2 regions of the Tardiphaga sp. 172_B4_N1_3 genome follow, and region 2 is predicted to be linked to the other one. Evidence: predicted binding sites of a transcription regulator. Region 2 holds the regulator's gene; the other holds the start of a gene.
What was found. The regulator PhoB, encoded in region 2, activates phosphate uptake and scavenging genes when phosphate is short. The targets are predictions, from matches to a motif close to TGTCATNNANCTGTCAT.

Region 1 (7,641 bases), 2.8 Mb from region 2:
ATGTCGTTACGCCGCGGCTGCCGAACGACGGTGGCTCGATCGTGTTCAAGGCGAGTACGGATCTGGTGCTGGACGGCTCGTTGCTGTCGCAGCCGGCGGAGGGCGGTCGCGGTGGCTTGGTCGATATCGCCGGCAGCAAGATCGCGATCGTCGGCGCCGGCCAGGACCGCAGCGATCTCACCGGCTATCTGGTGATCGACGCGACGTCGCTCAGCAACTTCGGCGCCGGCAGCCTGTTGATCGGCGGCAGCCGCAGCGGCAACGCGCTGGGCCTGCTGGTCGATGTCAGCGCCAGCGACGTCGTGGTGCGCAACGGCGCGGCCACGGCGCTGACCGGGCCGGAAATCGTGCTCGCGGCGAGCGGGACGATTACCGTCGGCGACGGTAGCGTGATCGTTGCCAGTGGCGAGGCCTCCAGCAGTGGCAATCTGGTGATGGCACCGCGGGTCAAGGCGGTCTATGGCGATCGCGGCACCGCCGATACCGACCCGAGCAACGACGTGCTCTTGACTCCATCAAAGGACTACGGCGCGCTGATCCGGGTGTCGACCGGCGATGCGGTCAAGGTGTTACGCGAAAACGTCGACACGACGATCGGCGGCGTTGTTAGCATCGGCGCGAATGCCACTCTGGCGGGCGGCAAGGCGCTGCTGATCGACGCCACGCAGAATACGATTGTCGCGGCCAGCGCTAAACTGTCCGGGGCGGCGCTGTCGCTGTCGAGCGGACGGATCGGCTTCGGTGGCGGCGCTACCGGGTTGGTGCTCGACGCTGTCTCGCTGGCGCAGCTCGCCAATACCAAGCAATTGACGCTGCGCAGCTACAGCACGCTGGACTTCTATACCTCCGTGAATCTCGGTGGCGCCGGCCTGAAGAACGTCACGCTGGATGCGGCTGGCCTGGTCGGCTATGGCGGCGGCACCATCGCGGTGACCGGCGGCAGCCTCACGCTGGACAATAGCGGCGGCAGTTTTGTCGAGCCGATCGGCACCGGGCACGCGCAACTGGTGCTGAGCGCCGACGAGCTCGTGCTCGGCGCCGGCAGCAAGGCGCTGCGCGGCTTTGATAGCGTGGCTCTAACGGCGGCGCGGCAGATCGTCGGGCAGGGCAACGGCGCCATCGACGCCGGCAGTGCGGCCGTGACGTTGACGGCGCCGGTACTGACCGGGCGCGGCGGCGCGGCGCAATCGATCGTCACCACCGGCGCGCTCGGCGTGCTCGGGGGCGGCGGCGCACTGGCAATGCCCGCGGATAGTCTGGGCACCCGGTTCGCGCTAACCGGTGCCAGCGTCAATTTCACCGGCCAGGTTGTGGCGCTCGGCGGCGCAGTGAACCTGACTGCGACGGCCGGTGACGTGTTCATTGGCAATGGCGCGATGATCGATGTCGGCGGCTTCAAGAAACAGTTCTTCGATGTCGCGCAATATGCCGATGCCGGCAGCATCACGCTGACCGCGGTCGGCGGTTCGGTGCTGCTGGGGGGCAGTTCCGTCCTCAACCTGTCGGCCGATGCTGGAGGTGGCAGTGCCGGCAAGTTGGCGCTGACGGCTTCGGGCGGCGGCACGGTGGTGCTGGATGGTGTGATCGCAGCGCAAGCGGGCTTCGGCGGCAAGGGCGGTTCGTTCGCGCTCGACATCGCGGCACTTCCGGCCTTCGCAGCGATGAGCCAGACGCTGAATGCAGCAGGCTTCACGGCGGCGCGTCAGTTCCGAATTCGCTCGGGCGATGTCGTGATCGACGGCACCACCACGGTCGCCGACTTCTCGCTGGTCGCCGACCAGGGCGCGGTGACGCTCGCGGGCACCATCGATGCGCGCTCGGAATATGGCGGCAATATCGCGATCACTGCCGGCAATGGCCTGACCATGCTGGGCTCGGCGTTGCTGCAGGCCGGCGCCACCGGTGCGCTCGGCAGCGGCCGGGTGACGCTGGAGGCCAGCGGCGGGCAGCTCGATGTGCGAGGCGGCACTATCGACGTGGCCGGCGGCGATCTCGGCAGGGTGCGCTTCAGGGCGCGGCAGAATGCAGGCCATGACGACGTCGCCGTGAGTAACCTGCAGGCCAACATCGTCGGCGCGCGCTCGGCCGTGCTCGAAGGCGTCAGTGTCTACAATAGCAACTCGGTCGATGCGGTTCGTGGCGATGCGATCGCCGACGCCAGTACATTCGCCGGCCATGCCGCAGCGATATCCGGGAGGCTCAATGCGACCGGTAGCATCGCGGTGATGCCCGGCATCGAGATTCGCAGCAGCGGTGATCTGGTCGCCGAGACCGACTGGAATCTGTTTGCCGATTTCGGCGTCAATGCCCGCGAGGGTACGCTGACACTGCGCGCGGCGGGTAATCTCACCATCCTCGGCAATATCAGCGACGGTTTCTCGACCGCAGACCGCAACGGTGTATTGCAGGATGCGGCATCTTGGAACCTGCGGCTGGTGTCCGGCGCCGATCTGAGTTCGGCGAGTGCACTGGCGCTGACGCCGCTGGCCGGGTTGGCCGCGGGCAGCGGCACGCTCACAGTCGGCGACAGCGCCAACGGCTATCAGCTCCGCACCGGCACCGGCGACATCGACGTCGCGGCTGGCCGCGACCTGCTGCTCGCCAACAGCTCGTCAGCGATCTTCACCGCCGGCCGCGCCGACGGTCCACTCGCCGGCTTCACGGCGGCGGCGGGCGCCACCTATGGCGTACTCGGCGGCAATCTCAGCATCGCCGCGCAGGGCAATGCCAGCTCGACGCTGCCTGCCGACCTGCACGACAGTCAGCTGTTCGTGGAGTGGCTGAAGCGACAGGGTCAGACAGACTTTAATTTCGTCTATCTGCCGGACCAGCAGACGTCCTGGTGGATCGATTACAACGCCTTCCAGCAGGGCGTCGGCGCGCTGGGCGGCGGCAACGTCTCGGTCTCGACCGGCGGCGATCTGGTCAACATGCTGGTGGCGCTGCCGAGCAATGGCCGCGTCACCGGCGGACTGACATCGGGCGAAGCGAAAATCCTGGAGACCCGCAATGGCGGCCTGATGGAGGTCAATGCCGGCGGCGCCGTCAAGGCCGGCTATTACTATGTCGGCCGCGGCGCCGGCAGCATCACCGCCGGCGAATTCGCCGTCGGACGCGATGTCACGATCCTGACGTCTCCGGATCTTGGAACGACCGTCCGCACTGAAGTCTATTCCATCGCGCCCGTGATCGCACTCGGCGATGCCACCATGAGCGTGCGGACCGCCGGCGACTTGCGGCTACAGACCGTGCTCGATCCGCTCCTGCTCAGCGGCAATCCCAATTATGAAGTCTATATGAGCGGCTATACCGACCGCACCGCGCTCGATCTCACCTCGATCGGCGGCAACGTCACCCTGGTCAATCAGGGGCAATATATCTCCAGGAACCTCGACGTCACAGACTCCGGCCATGCCGCCGACCTGCCATTCGCCCTGATGGGACAATTGGCGGTCAATCTCTATCCGTCGATCACCCGCGTCACCGCGCTGAATGGCTCGATCAAAAATCTGGACCGGTTCTTCACCATGCCGAGCCACAATCCGGAACTCCGTCTGCTGGCGTCGGCCAATATCAACGCCGGCACGATCCTGACGTCGCGCGCCACGCTCGCCATGCTGCCGTCGGCGCTGCAACCGGTCGGCAGCGGCGGTGCGGCGATCAGCCTGAACATGCAGTATGATGTATTTTCGACCACGCTGTTCCAGGAGCAGGGCTTTCACCAGCTGTTGTTGAACGACATCAGTGCCGAATCCTATTTCGGCTCCTACATGGGCTATCTCAGGAGCGTGCGAAGCCCGGTGCGTCTGGACAACGCCGACGACTACGAACCGAGCCGGTTCTATGCACTGAACGGTTCCATCACCGGCTCGCCTGTCGTCCCCCAGAACAACCTCTCGCGTGGTATCGTCACCACCAATGAGCAGACCTGGTTCCGCGCCGGCACCGACATCCGCAACATCGGTTACCGGCTGCGTAACCTGCATCGCTCCGATGTGTCGCTGCTCGAGGCCGGAAACGATATCATCGGCGGCAATATCGTGATCCAGGGACCGGGCGCGATCGCGCTCGCGGCAGGACGCGACGTCTATGGCGCGAGCTTCAATATCGAGAGCCGCGGCAATCGCGACTACAACGGCAGCAACCGCCCGGTGGATACGTCGGAGATTTTCGGCCTGCCACGCGACGGCGCGGCGATCTCGGTGCTGGCCGGCCTCAAGGGCAAGCAGGTTTCCTATGCTGCGTTGATGGCTGCTTATCTCGATCCGGCCAATGTCGCTGCGATGCCGGATTATCTGAAGACTTCGGTCGATGGTGTGGTGCTGCCGATCTATCTGACCGACGCATTTGAGGATCGCGGCGGCAACTCACACAAGATTCGCTCGGGCATGAGTTCGTTCGTGCAGGAGATCACCGGCGAGAAGCTATCGCCACTCGATGCCTGGGCTCGCTTCCAAGCATTGCCTACTCTGACCCAGCAGCGCTTCCTTCGGCAGGTCTACATCCAGGAGCTTAAGGCGGCCGGCGATGACCAGCTTACTTTAGGTGCCAATGGCCGGCCGATTAACGGCGGCTATGGCCGTGGCTATGCAGCGATCGCGACGCTGTTTCCGGGGCAGGACTGGAGTGGCAACGTTAAGATCGGCAATGCCACCTTCCGCACCATGGCCGGCGGAGCCATCGATGTGCTGACGCCCGGCGGCGGCCTCCAGATCGCCGCGCTCGGCACGGTGGTGCAGCCGGGCGCGGGCCTGATCACGCTCGGCAACGGCGACATCAACATCTTCGCTCGCGACAACGTCACGGTAAACCGCTCGCGCATCCTCACCTTCGCCGGCGGCGACGAGGTGATCTGGTCGACACTCGGCGATATCGACGCCGGCCGCGGCGCCAAAACCACCCGGGTGCCGGCGGCGCCCGAGATCGTCACCGACGTCAACGCCGTGACAAGAATTTTGGAAATCGCCGATATCTCCGGCAGCGGCATCGGCACCATCATCGGTTTCACCGGCGTTGAGCCCGGTGACGTCTCGCTGATCGCGCCAGTCGGCACCGTCGACGCCGGCGATGCAGGCATCCGGGTCAGCGGCAACTTCACGGTGGCGGCGATGTTCGTGCTGAACGCCGACAACATCAAGGTTGGCGGCGAATCCAAAGGCGTACCGAAGGTCTCCGCCCCGCCGGTCAATCTGACGGTGGAAACCAAGGACAAATCCGCTGCCGACGCCGTCAAGGACGCGACGCAGACTGGCCCCGGCGATCGACCTTCGGTCATCATCGTCGAAGTTCTGGGCTATGGCGGCGGCTCCAATGAAGACCGGCAAAGAGACGATGAAAACCGTCGTAAGCCCAATGAACAGCGCAGCTACAATATGAACAGTGTCATTCAGCTTGTCGGCAATGGCGCGCTGAACGACACGCAGAAACAGGCGCTCACTGAAGAGGAAAAACTGAAACTTGCTGGTCGCTAGCCGCGGCGAGCGGTTTCAGGAGGAATGCTCGTTCTGTCACGGCGAATTCGGGCAGGGCGTCGTTCGCTGGCCACTGGAGTTCAGGACCGGTCGGTTGTCCGATGTTCGGATCGAGGCACGGATCTGCGAGAAGAGAAAGCTCGGACGTTGAACCCTGATTGAAGGGCGAAAGCACGCATCGATCGTCGGCGCGCGGTCGATGCGCTATTTGCTGCGAACGACGCAACAGTCAGTTGTCGGCCCCGTCACGATCCCCATCGGGCCGCAAGACGTTTGTCGCAAAACTTTCATAAAGCGGCGTGCGGGTAACACGTATCGGGAAATCGATGGCGGCGGTCGTCTGATTTCCAAGCGGGCTTGCTGATCGACATGGCTCCCGGATAAGACATGCCGACGGGGTCGATGCACGCGCCTCGTGACACGAGTTCGTAACGATCAGAGCCAATCAAGGTCTGTATGATGCGTATCAGCCAGCAATGGAGCGAACTGGGGCCGGAACAGCGCCTTGGCGCTAGGGCGTCATGGCTGAGGACGTATCGCTGCGGATTTCCACGCCGACTGATGATCGTCGCTGCTATCGTTGCGGCGCTTGGCGCGATGGTCTCTGCCATGGCGGCGAACGACGAGCCGCAGTATCTCGCGCCGCTGCGATTCAGCATTCCAAGCCAGCCGCTGGCGTCGGCGTTGCAGGCCTATAGTACAGCTACGGGAGTCCAACTGCTCTACGAGAGCGGCGTCGCAAACGGCCGCTATTCGACCGGCGTCGAGGGCGACATGACGCGCGATGCGGCTTTGCGGATTCTGCTGTCCGAGACCGACCTGACCATTCATTACACGCGCGTCAATTCGGTTACGCTGGCGCCGGCTTTGAGCAATCCTGACGACCCGCCCGCAGCTCTGTTCAACAAGGCGGATCTCATTCTTGAACCCCTGCGGATCCGCCGTCCCACGGATCGCAATGACGGCTCGCAATTGCAGGCCTATAACGGGATCATCAGGGCGGATATCCAGCAGGCGCTCCGTAAGGACGCCAAAACGCGAAGCGGCAGCTATAGCGCCGGCATCAAATTGTGGATCGATGGACCGCGCACTGTGCAGAAGACCGAGTTGTTCCGTTCGTCAGGCGACCAAGAAAGAGACGATGCCATTTCGCGGCTGCTCGATGGACTTCAGATCAGTCAGGCGCCTCCGGCCAACACACCGCAGCCTGTGACGATTATCATCAATGTTCGGTCGATGTGATGGGATTACCGATCATTTGGAAGGGGATGGATCAGATCAAGGCGGCCGCCCAGGCAGATCCTCAGGGCGAAGCGGTTGCCGGATTCTCCGGGCAGTGGCGCTGGTTCGCTGGCACCATTGTGCTGGTGCCCATATTGCTTGCCGCTGGTGTCTATTGGCTGCATCAGCAGCCTAGCGGCTCGGCACTTCATAGCGGTGAAGCGACAATCCATGTCGAACTCATTCAGACGCCGGGGCCAACTGCGGAGTTCAAGCAGGCATCAGTTCAGACCAGTCCGCCAATCGCGGATTTCCAGACTGTGCCCAGTATCGCAGCGCCATCCCAGCCGTCATATAAGGAAGAGGCTCAGCCGATTGAGCCTGTGCTTCCACCGCGTCCAGCGTCTTCGCCGCAACAGAAGCCGGCAAGCTCCGGCCAGGCGCAGCCCGTTCCAGCCGGAGCAACATTTCGTTTCCAGAAAATGCTGAATGCGCATATCGAGCGCTATCAGCGCTTTCCCAAAGCGGCCAATCGCGATGGACAGCGGGAGCGAGTGCTCGTCGCGTTTTCGATGCGGCGTGACGGCAGTGTGGTCCATGTTGGCGTCAAGGCAAGTTCAGGGCGGCCCGTTCTCGATCAGGAAGCCGTTGAATTGATCCGCCGAGCCCAGCCTTTGCCGCGAATCCCGGCGGACATGCCGGAGTTGCTCACGGTTCTATTCCCGGTCGATTTCTGATGCACGGCCGAACTACGGTCCGGGAGAGTTCGGCTTCGTCGTCACGATGTCTGTAATTAATCTGTCACGGGCTACCGGTAACTAGCATCACGGGTTGTTGAGTTCGCCACTGTGCGTACAAGGGCTGTAAGTGTTGACCGGGTCTAATCGCACAACGTTGCGCTCTGTTCTCGCTGCTGATTACGGCGGCCTTTTCAAGCGTCTGACCCGCC
Region 2 (7,641 bases):
GTGTGTGGGCGGAGGAGAGGGGCATCTCTCCTCCGTTTGCTGCAGGGCTGAATTTCTTTCTTCTTCTCTTCTGACTTCGCGCCCTGACAAGCCCCTCCAGGGCAATGCGTTTTGGGGTATTGTAACAATTACAGGGGACTGGCGTGGCAGACATGGCCGTACAGAGCTCTTCGATGGACGCTGCTGGACCTTATGATCGTGCGAAGGCTTTGAATGCCTTCAAGACGGGGGACCAGGCGTTTTACTGGATCACCCGCATCTCGGCGCTGTCCGTTCTGTTTATCCTCGGCGGCATCATTCTGTCGCTTATCGTTGGTGCGTGGCCGGCGCTCCGCGAATTCGGCTTTTCGTTCCTGACGACGCAGCGCTGGGCACCGTCGGCTGATCCGCCGGTGCTGGGAGCGCTCGGCCCGATCTACGGCACGCTGATCACCTCGGTGATCGCGATGGCTATCGCCATTCCGGTCGGCATCGGCATCGCGATCTTCCTCACCGAACTGTGCCCGAACTGGCTGCGCCGCCCGATCGGCATGGCGGTTGAGCTTCTCGCCGGTATTCCTTCGATCATCTACGGCATGTGGGGCTTCTTCGTGCTCGGCCCGTTCCTGGCCAACCACGTGCAGCCATTCATGATCAACGCCTTCGAAGGCGTCCCGGTCCTCGGCGTGATCTTCGCCGGCCCGCCGTCCTATCTCTCGCTGTTCAACGCGTCGCTGATCCTCGCCATCATGGTGCTGCCCTTCATCACCTCGATCTCGGTCGACGTGTTCAAGACGGTGCCGCCGGTGCTCAAGGAAGCCGCTTACGGCGTCGGCTGCACCACCTGGGAAGTCGTCCGCAACGTCGTCATCCCCTATACCCGCGTTGGTGTGATCGGTGGCGTCATGCTGGCGCTCGGCCGTGCGCTCGGTGAAACGATGGCGGTGACCTTCATCATCGGCAACTCGTTCCGGATCACAGGCTCGATCTTTGGCCCGGGCACCACGATCTCGGCAGCGATCGCCAGCGAGTTCGCGGAGAGCGACGGTCTGCATCAATCGGGTCTGATCCTGCTCGGTCTCCTGCTGTTCGTGCTGACATTCTTCGTGCTCTCGGCAGCGCGTCTGATGCTGCTGCGTCTGGAAAAGAAGGCGGGCAACTAATATGAACCCGATTTACGCTTCACGCCGCCGCAACGACATGATCATCCGTGGGCTCTGCATGGGTGCCGCTCTCTTTGGCGTCACCTGGCTCGCGCTGATCCTGTTCACGCTGTTCTACAACGGTATCGCCGGCATCAGTCTGCAGATCTTCACCCAGAACACGCCGCCGCCCGGCTCCATGGAAGGCGGCCTGCTCAATGCCATCGTCGGTTCGATCATCATGACCGTCATCGGCGTCGGCATCGGCGCGCCGCTCGGCCTGTTTGCCGGCACCTATCTCGCGGAATACGGCAAGCACGACAAACTTACCTCGGTGATCCGCTTCATCAACGACGTGTTGCTGTCGGCCCCGTCCATCATCATCGGCCTGTTCGTTTATGGTGCGGTGGTGGTTCCGATGGGCGGCTTCTCGGCTCTCGCCGGTTCGCTCGCGCTCGCCGTGATCGTGATCCCCGTCGTGGTTCGCACCACTGAAGATATGCTTGGTCTCGTGCCGAACCCGCTGCGTGAAGCGGCCTCGGCGCTCGGCCTGCCGCGCTCCCTGGTCATCAAGCGGATCGCCTATCGTGCAGCCCGCGCCGGTCTCATCACCGGCGTGCTGCTGGCGACCGCGCGTGTCGCCGGTGAAACGGCGCCGCTGCTGTTCACCGCGCTGAGCAACCAGTTCTTCAGCCTCGATCTCACCAAGACGATGGCCAACCTGCCGGTGACCATCAACAACTTCGTGCAGAGCCCCTACGAGTACTGGAAGCAGCTCGCCTGGAGCGGTGCCCTGATCATCACCTTGACCGTACTTGCCCTTAACATTGGCGCGCGCATTCTCGGCGCCGAGAGGACAGCAAAATGAGTGAGCTTTCTGTGTCGTCTGGCGTTCCTTCCGTCTCGATGCCGCCGCCGTCGGCCCTGCAGGGCGAGACCCGTCCCAAGGTCACCGTGCGCGACCTGAACTTCTACTATGGCGAACACCACGCCCTGAAGAAGATCAACCTGACGCTGATGGCGAACCGCGTGACTGCGTTCATCGGCCCGTCGGGCTGCGGCAAGTCCACGCTGCTGCGCATCTTCAACCGCATGTATGATCTGTATCCCGGCCAGCGCGCCGAAGGTCAGCTCATGCTCGACAACCAGAACATTCTGGATCCGAAGCTGGACCTCAACCTGCTGCGCGCCCGCGTCGGCATGGTGTTCCAGAAGCCGACTCCGTTCCCGATGACGATTTACGAAAACATCGCCTTCGGTATCCGCCTCTACGAAAAGATCTCCAAGTCGGAGATGGACATCCGCGTCGAGAGGGCGCTGCGCGGCGGTGCACTCTGGAACGAAGTCAAGGACAAGCTCAACGCGTCGGGTCTCAGCCTGTCGGGCGGTCAGCAGCAGCGCCTGTGCATCGCGCGCACCATCGCGGTGCGGCCGGAAGTGATCCTGTTCGACGAGCCGTGCTCGGCGCTGGATCCGATCTCGACCGCGAAGATCGAGGAGCTGATCGACGAGTTGAAGGATCAGTACACGATCGCGATCGTGACCCATAACATGCAGCAGGCTGCCCGCGTCTCCGACAGCACGGCCTTCATGTATCTCGGCGAGTTGATCGAGTTCGATCAGACCAACAAGATCTTCACGTCGCCGACCGATCGCCGCACCCAGGATTACATCACCGGCCGCTTCGGCTGACGCGACATATTCGCGGGAGGAATTTGAGATGGCTTTTGAACACACCACCAAGGCTTTCGATGACGATCTGCAGGAGCTGACCCGTCTCGTCGCCGAGATGGGTGGCCTCGCGGAACGGCAGATCGTCGAATCCGTCGACGCGCTGATCCGCCGGGATGTCGCACTTGGCGCCCGCGTCGTCGCCACCGACTCCGAGATCGACCAGTTGCAGCGCACGATCGAAGAGCGCGCCGTGCTGACCATCGCCAAGCGCCAGCCGATGGCTGTCGATTTGCGCGAGATCGTCGGCGCGCTGCGCGTCGCCACCGATCTGGAACGCATCGGCGATCTCTCCAAGAATATCGGCAAGCGCGTCAATGCACTCGACAGCGACTTCCATCCGCTGAAGCTGATCCGCGGCCTCGAGCACATGACCGACCTCGTGACCACCCAGGTCAAGGCCGTGCTCGACGCCTATGCCGCACATGATCTGCCCGCCGCGATGACGGTGTGGAAGGGCGATGAGGAAATCGACGCGATCTGCACCTCGCTGTTCCGCGAACTCCTGACCTATATGATGGAAGACCCGCGTAACATTTCGTTCTGTATCCACCTGATGTTCTGCGCCAAGAATATCGAGCGGATCGGCGACCATGCCACCAATATTGCGGAAACCGTGTTCTACATGATCGAGGGCCAGCAGATCCTCGACAAGCGCCCGAAGGGCGACATGACCACATTCGCGAATACGCCGACGGTCTGAAGCATGATCCGGAAAAGTGGAAGCCAGTCTTCCGCAAGGATCATGATTTAAAGACTTGTCGGACGTCACTGAGGGTATTGATCAAGATGGCTGTGAATGCACGCATTCTGGTTGTGGAAGATGAAGAGGCACTAACGACGCTGCTTCGCTACAACCTCGACGCCGAAGGCTATGATGTTGAAACCGTCGCTCGCGGCGACGATGCCGACACCCGCTTGAAGGAGCGGGTGCCGGATCTCGTGGTGCTCGACTGGATGCTGCCGGGCCTGTCCGGCATCGAACTGTGCCGCCGCTTGCGCGCACGGCCCGAAACCAAGGCATTGCCGATCATCATGCTGACGGCGCGCGGCGAAGAGAGCGAGCGCGTTCGCGGTCTCGCCACCGGCGCCGACGACTACATCGTCAAGCCGTTCTCCGTGCCGGAGCTCCTGGCCCGCGTGAAGGGCCTGCTCCGTCGTGCAGCTCCCGAGCGTCTCGCTACTGTCCTGGCGTTTGGCGACATCGAACTCGACCGTGACAAGCGCCGCGTGGTGCGGTCCAGCCGTCCGATCGATCTCGGTCCGACCGAATATCGCCTGCTGGAGTTCTTCCTGGAACATCCGGGCCGCGTGTTCAGCCGCGAACAGTTGCTCGACAGCGTCTGGGGCCGCGACATCTATATCGACGAGCGCACCGTCGACGTGCATATTGGCCGCCTGCGCAAGCTGCTCAACCCCGCCGGTGAGCCCGATCCGATCCGCACCGTGCGCGGCGCCGGCTACGCGCTGGATGACCGCTTCGACAAGGCGGCGGAGTAGGTATCTTCCTTCTCCCCGCAAGCGGGGCGAGGTTAGAAGCCCCAAACAAAAAATGCCCGGCTCATCACCGGGCATTTTCATTTGGTTTAGATGCTTTCCAGCTCAGCGCGTCGGCTTTGGCACTGCGCGGCGGCGGTCGCTTGCCGGCTGATAAGCGATGCGCGAGTGATGCGCGCAATAGGGGGCGCCGGCCAGGGCCTTGCCGCCGCAGAAATAGAAGTCCGCGCTCGACGGATCGCCGATCGGCCAATGGCAGGTGGCTTCGTTGAGTTCGACCAGCGACAGGCGCTGGCTGATCGGCACAATGTTGTCATAGGCGATCGGATCGGGCTCGGCCTCGATCTCGTAATTATGGGCCAGCGCGGTGTTGCCGCGCGCCATCGGGCGGGCGACGCGTACCATCTGCTGCACCGGGCGCGCCTTGCGCTGCCGCGGAGCTGCCGAGGAGGGGCTCTTGGCACGGCCGGACAGGCCAAGGCGGTGAACCTTGCCGATCACGGCGTTGCGGGTCACGTTACCGAGTTCCGCAGCGATCTGGCTGGCGGAAAGGCCGCCTTCCCAGAGTTTCTTCAACTGTTCGACGCGATCGTCGGTCCATGTCATTACCGTCATCGCCGTTTTCCCTTCGTGAGCGCCGGCCTGACCGGGCAGCGCTGCGAGTTGAGACTTCAAAAATCCCTGCGGTCAGAATCCTTTAGCGCTCACCGGGCGCGAATTTCGCGTCCGGCTGTTACGCCGCACTGGATGTGTCAAAAGGATCTACCGCCGCACGAGATGTCGTATCCGACGAGGCAAAAGCTACAATATGCCGTGACTCGCGCGCAAGAGTCGGGCATGCCGCGTCCACATGCTTCTGCAAGTAAAGCTGCAAAATCGGCTTTTTCTGCGACTCCGTGTGACTCGAAAGCCGCAGTGCGCGGTTGACAGTCTTCACAGCACACATAGAATAATGCCCACGTGCCGCCCGAGAAGGGCGGCACGTTTCGTTTCTAGGGTCCGTTGTTCGATTTCGCACAGTTGTCATCGACGCGGCCGCAGTCTTTTCGATCGGATCGGTTATGACCAGCAACGCAACGTCTTCGCCCCTCTCTCAGGCTCACTTGCTGCCTGTTTTCGCGCGTGCGGATGTCGCTTTCGAGCGCGGTGAAGGCGCGTGGCTGATTGGAACCGATGGCGAGCGCTATCTCGACTTCACCAGCGGCGTTGCCGTGAACGCGCTGGGCCATGCGCACCCACATATGGTCGCCGCATTGCAGGAGCAGGCCACCAAGCTCTGGCACATGTCGAACCTGTTCAAGAGCCCGGACGGCGAGCGCCTCGCGGCCCGGCTGTGCGAACAGAGCTTTGCCGACTTCGTGTTCTTCGCCAATTCGGGTGCGGAAGCGATGGAATGCGCGATCAAGGTGACCCGCCACTATCATTTCTCCAAGGGCCATCCCGAGCGCACGCGCATTATCACCTTTGAAGGCGCGTTCCATGGCCGCACCCTCGGCACGCTGGCTGCGACCGGCGCTGCCAAATATCTCGAAGGCTACGGCACGCCGCTCGACGGCTTCGATCAGTTGCCGCTCGGCGATATCGAAGCCGTTAAGAAGGCGATCGGTCCGAACACCGCAGGCATTCTCATCGAGCCGCTGCAGGGCGAAGGCGGCGTGCGCGCGCCGAGCAACGCGTTCTTCGGCGCATTGCGCGAACTCTGCGACAAGAACGGCATCCTGCTGATCTTCGACGAAGTGCAGACCGGCATGGGCCGCACCGGCGAGTTGTTCGCCTATCAGCGCATCGGCGTGACGCCGGATGTCATGTCGCTGGCCAAGGCGCTCGGCGGCGGTTTCCCCATCGGTGCGTGCCTCGTTACGGCGGAAGCGGCCGAAGGCATGGCGCCCGGCTCCCATGGTTCGACCTTCGGCGGCAATCCGCTGGCGGTCGCCGCGGCGAATTCCGTGCTCGATATCATGCTGAAGCCAGGCTTCTTCGACCATGTGAAGAAGATGTCGCTGTTGCTGAAACAGAAACTCGCGGGCGTGGTCGACGGCCATCCTGATGTGCTCAGCGAAGTGCGCGGCGAAGGTCTGCTGATCGGCCTCAAGGCTGTCGTGCCGGCCGGCGATCTCGTGGCCGCATTGCGTGACGCGAAGCTGCTGACGGTTGGCGCCGGCGACAATGTAGTGCGCTTCCTGCCGCCGCTGATCGTCAGCGAGGCCGAGATCGAGCAGGCCGTGCAGCGGCTGGAACAGGCCTGCGTGGCCCTCGGCTCATCCGCCAAGGCATCTGCAAAGACGCAGGGAGCCGCGTGATGAGCACGTCACCGCGGCACTTCCTCGATCTCACGGCCGTGCCGGCCAGCGAGTTGCGCAATATCATGAACGCGGCTGCCGCCATGAAGGCGAAGCTGAAAGGGCGGGATGGCTCGAATGCCGAGCCCGATCGTCCGCTCAAGAACAAGACGCTGGCGATGATCTTCGAGAAGCCCTCGACGCGCACCCGCGTGTCGTTCGAGGTCGGCATGCGCCAGCTCGGCGGCGAAGTCGTCATGCTCACCGGCGCCGAAATGCAGCTCGGTCGCGGCGAGACCATTGCCGACACCGCGCGCGTGCTGTCGCGCTTCGTCGACATCATCATGATCCGCATCCTCAATCATGACTCGCTGATGGAGCTCGCGGAAAATGCGACCGTGCCGGTCATCAACGGCCTGACGCGCTTCTCGCATCCCTGCCAGGTCATGGCGGACGTGATGACCTATGAGGAACATCGCGGCCCGATCAAGGGCCGCACCGTGGCCTGGACCGGCGACGACAACAATGTGCTGATGTCCTGGGCGCATGCGGCCGAGCGCTTCCAGTTCAAACTCAATATCGCGACGCCGCCGCAGCTGTCGCCGAAGAAGCCGTTCAAGGACTGGGTCAAGGCGGCAAACGCGCCGATCACCTTCAGCGACGATCCCGATGCGATGGTGAAGGGCGTCGATTGCGTCGTCACCGACACCTGGGTGTCGATGGGCGACAAGGACGGCGAGACCCGCCACAACCTGCTCAAACCCTATCAGGTCAATGCGCGCCTGATGTCACTGGCCAAGCCGGACGCACTCTTCATGCACTGCCTGCCGGCGCATCGCGGCGAGGAGGTCACCGACGAGGTCATCGACGGTCCGCAGTCGGTGGTGTTCGACGAGGCCGAAAACCGTCTGCATGCGCAGAAGGGCATTCTGGCCTGGTGCCTCAACGCGGTGGCGTGAGGCGCGATCAGCGATCGAGTTCTGTCGCGGCCAGCTCGGCCACCTGAAAGTCGA

Region 1: a site for PhoB is predicted at 5,746-5,762, ahead of AB7783_RS11995 (STN domain-containing protein). Genes of this name have one in related genera too.

The regions. Positions count from the first base shown of each region.
Region 1 covers NZ_CP197238.1:2,543,334-2,550,974, reverse strand. Annotated here, with positions in the region: gene AB7783_RS12000 (filamentous haemagglutinin family protein) at 1-5,471, shown strand, start outside; gene AB7783_RS11995 (STN domain-containing protein) at 6,033-6,713, shown strand; gene AB7783_RS11990 (TonB family protein) at 6,740-7,429, shown strand; gene AB7783_RS11985 (RNA polymerase sigma factor) at 7,560-7,641, shown strand, end outside.
Region 2 covers NZ_CP197238.1:5,308,987-5,316,627, forward strand. Annotated here, with positions in the region: gene pstC (phosphate ABC transporter permease subunit PstC) at 144-1,142, shown strand; gene pstA (phosphate ABC transporter permease PstA) at 1,144-1,989, shown strand; gene pstB (phosphate ABC transporter ATP-binding protein PstB) at 1,986-2,813, shown strand; gene phoU (phosphate signaling complex protein PhoU) at 2,842-3,555, shown strand; gene phoB (phosphate regulon transcriptional regulator PhoB) at 3,648-4,352, shown strand; gene AB7783_RS25150 (GcrA family cell cycle regulator) at 4,455-4,964, opposite strand; gene AB7783_RS25155 (aspartate aminotransferase family protein) at 5,411-6,649, shown strand; gene argF (ornithine carbamoyltransferase) at 6,649-7,587, shown strand; gene AB7783_RS25165 (aminoglycoside phosphotransferase family protein) at 7,595-7,641, opposite strand, start outside.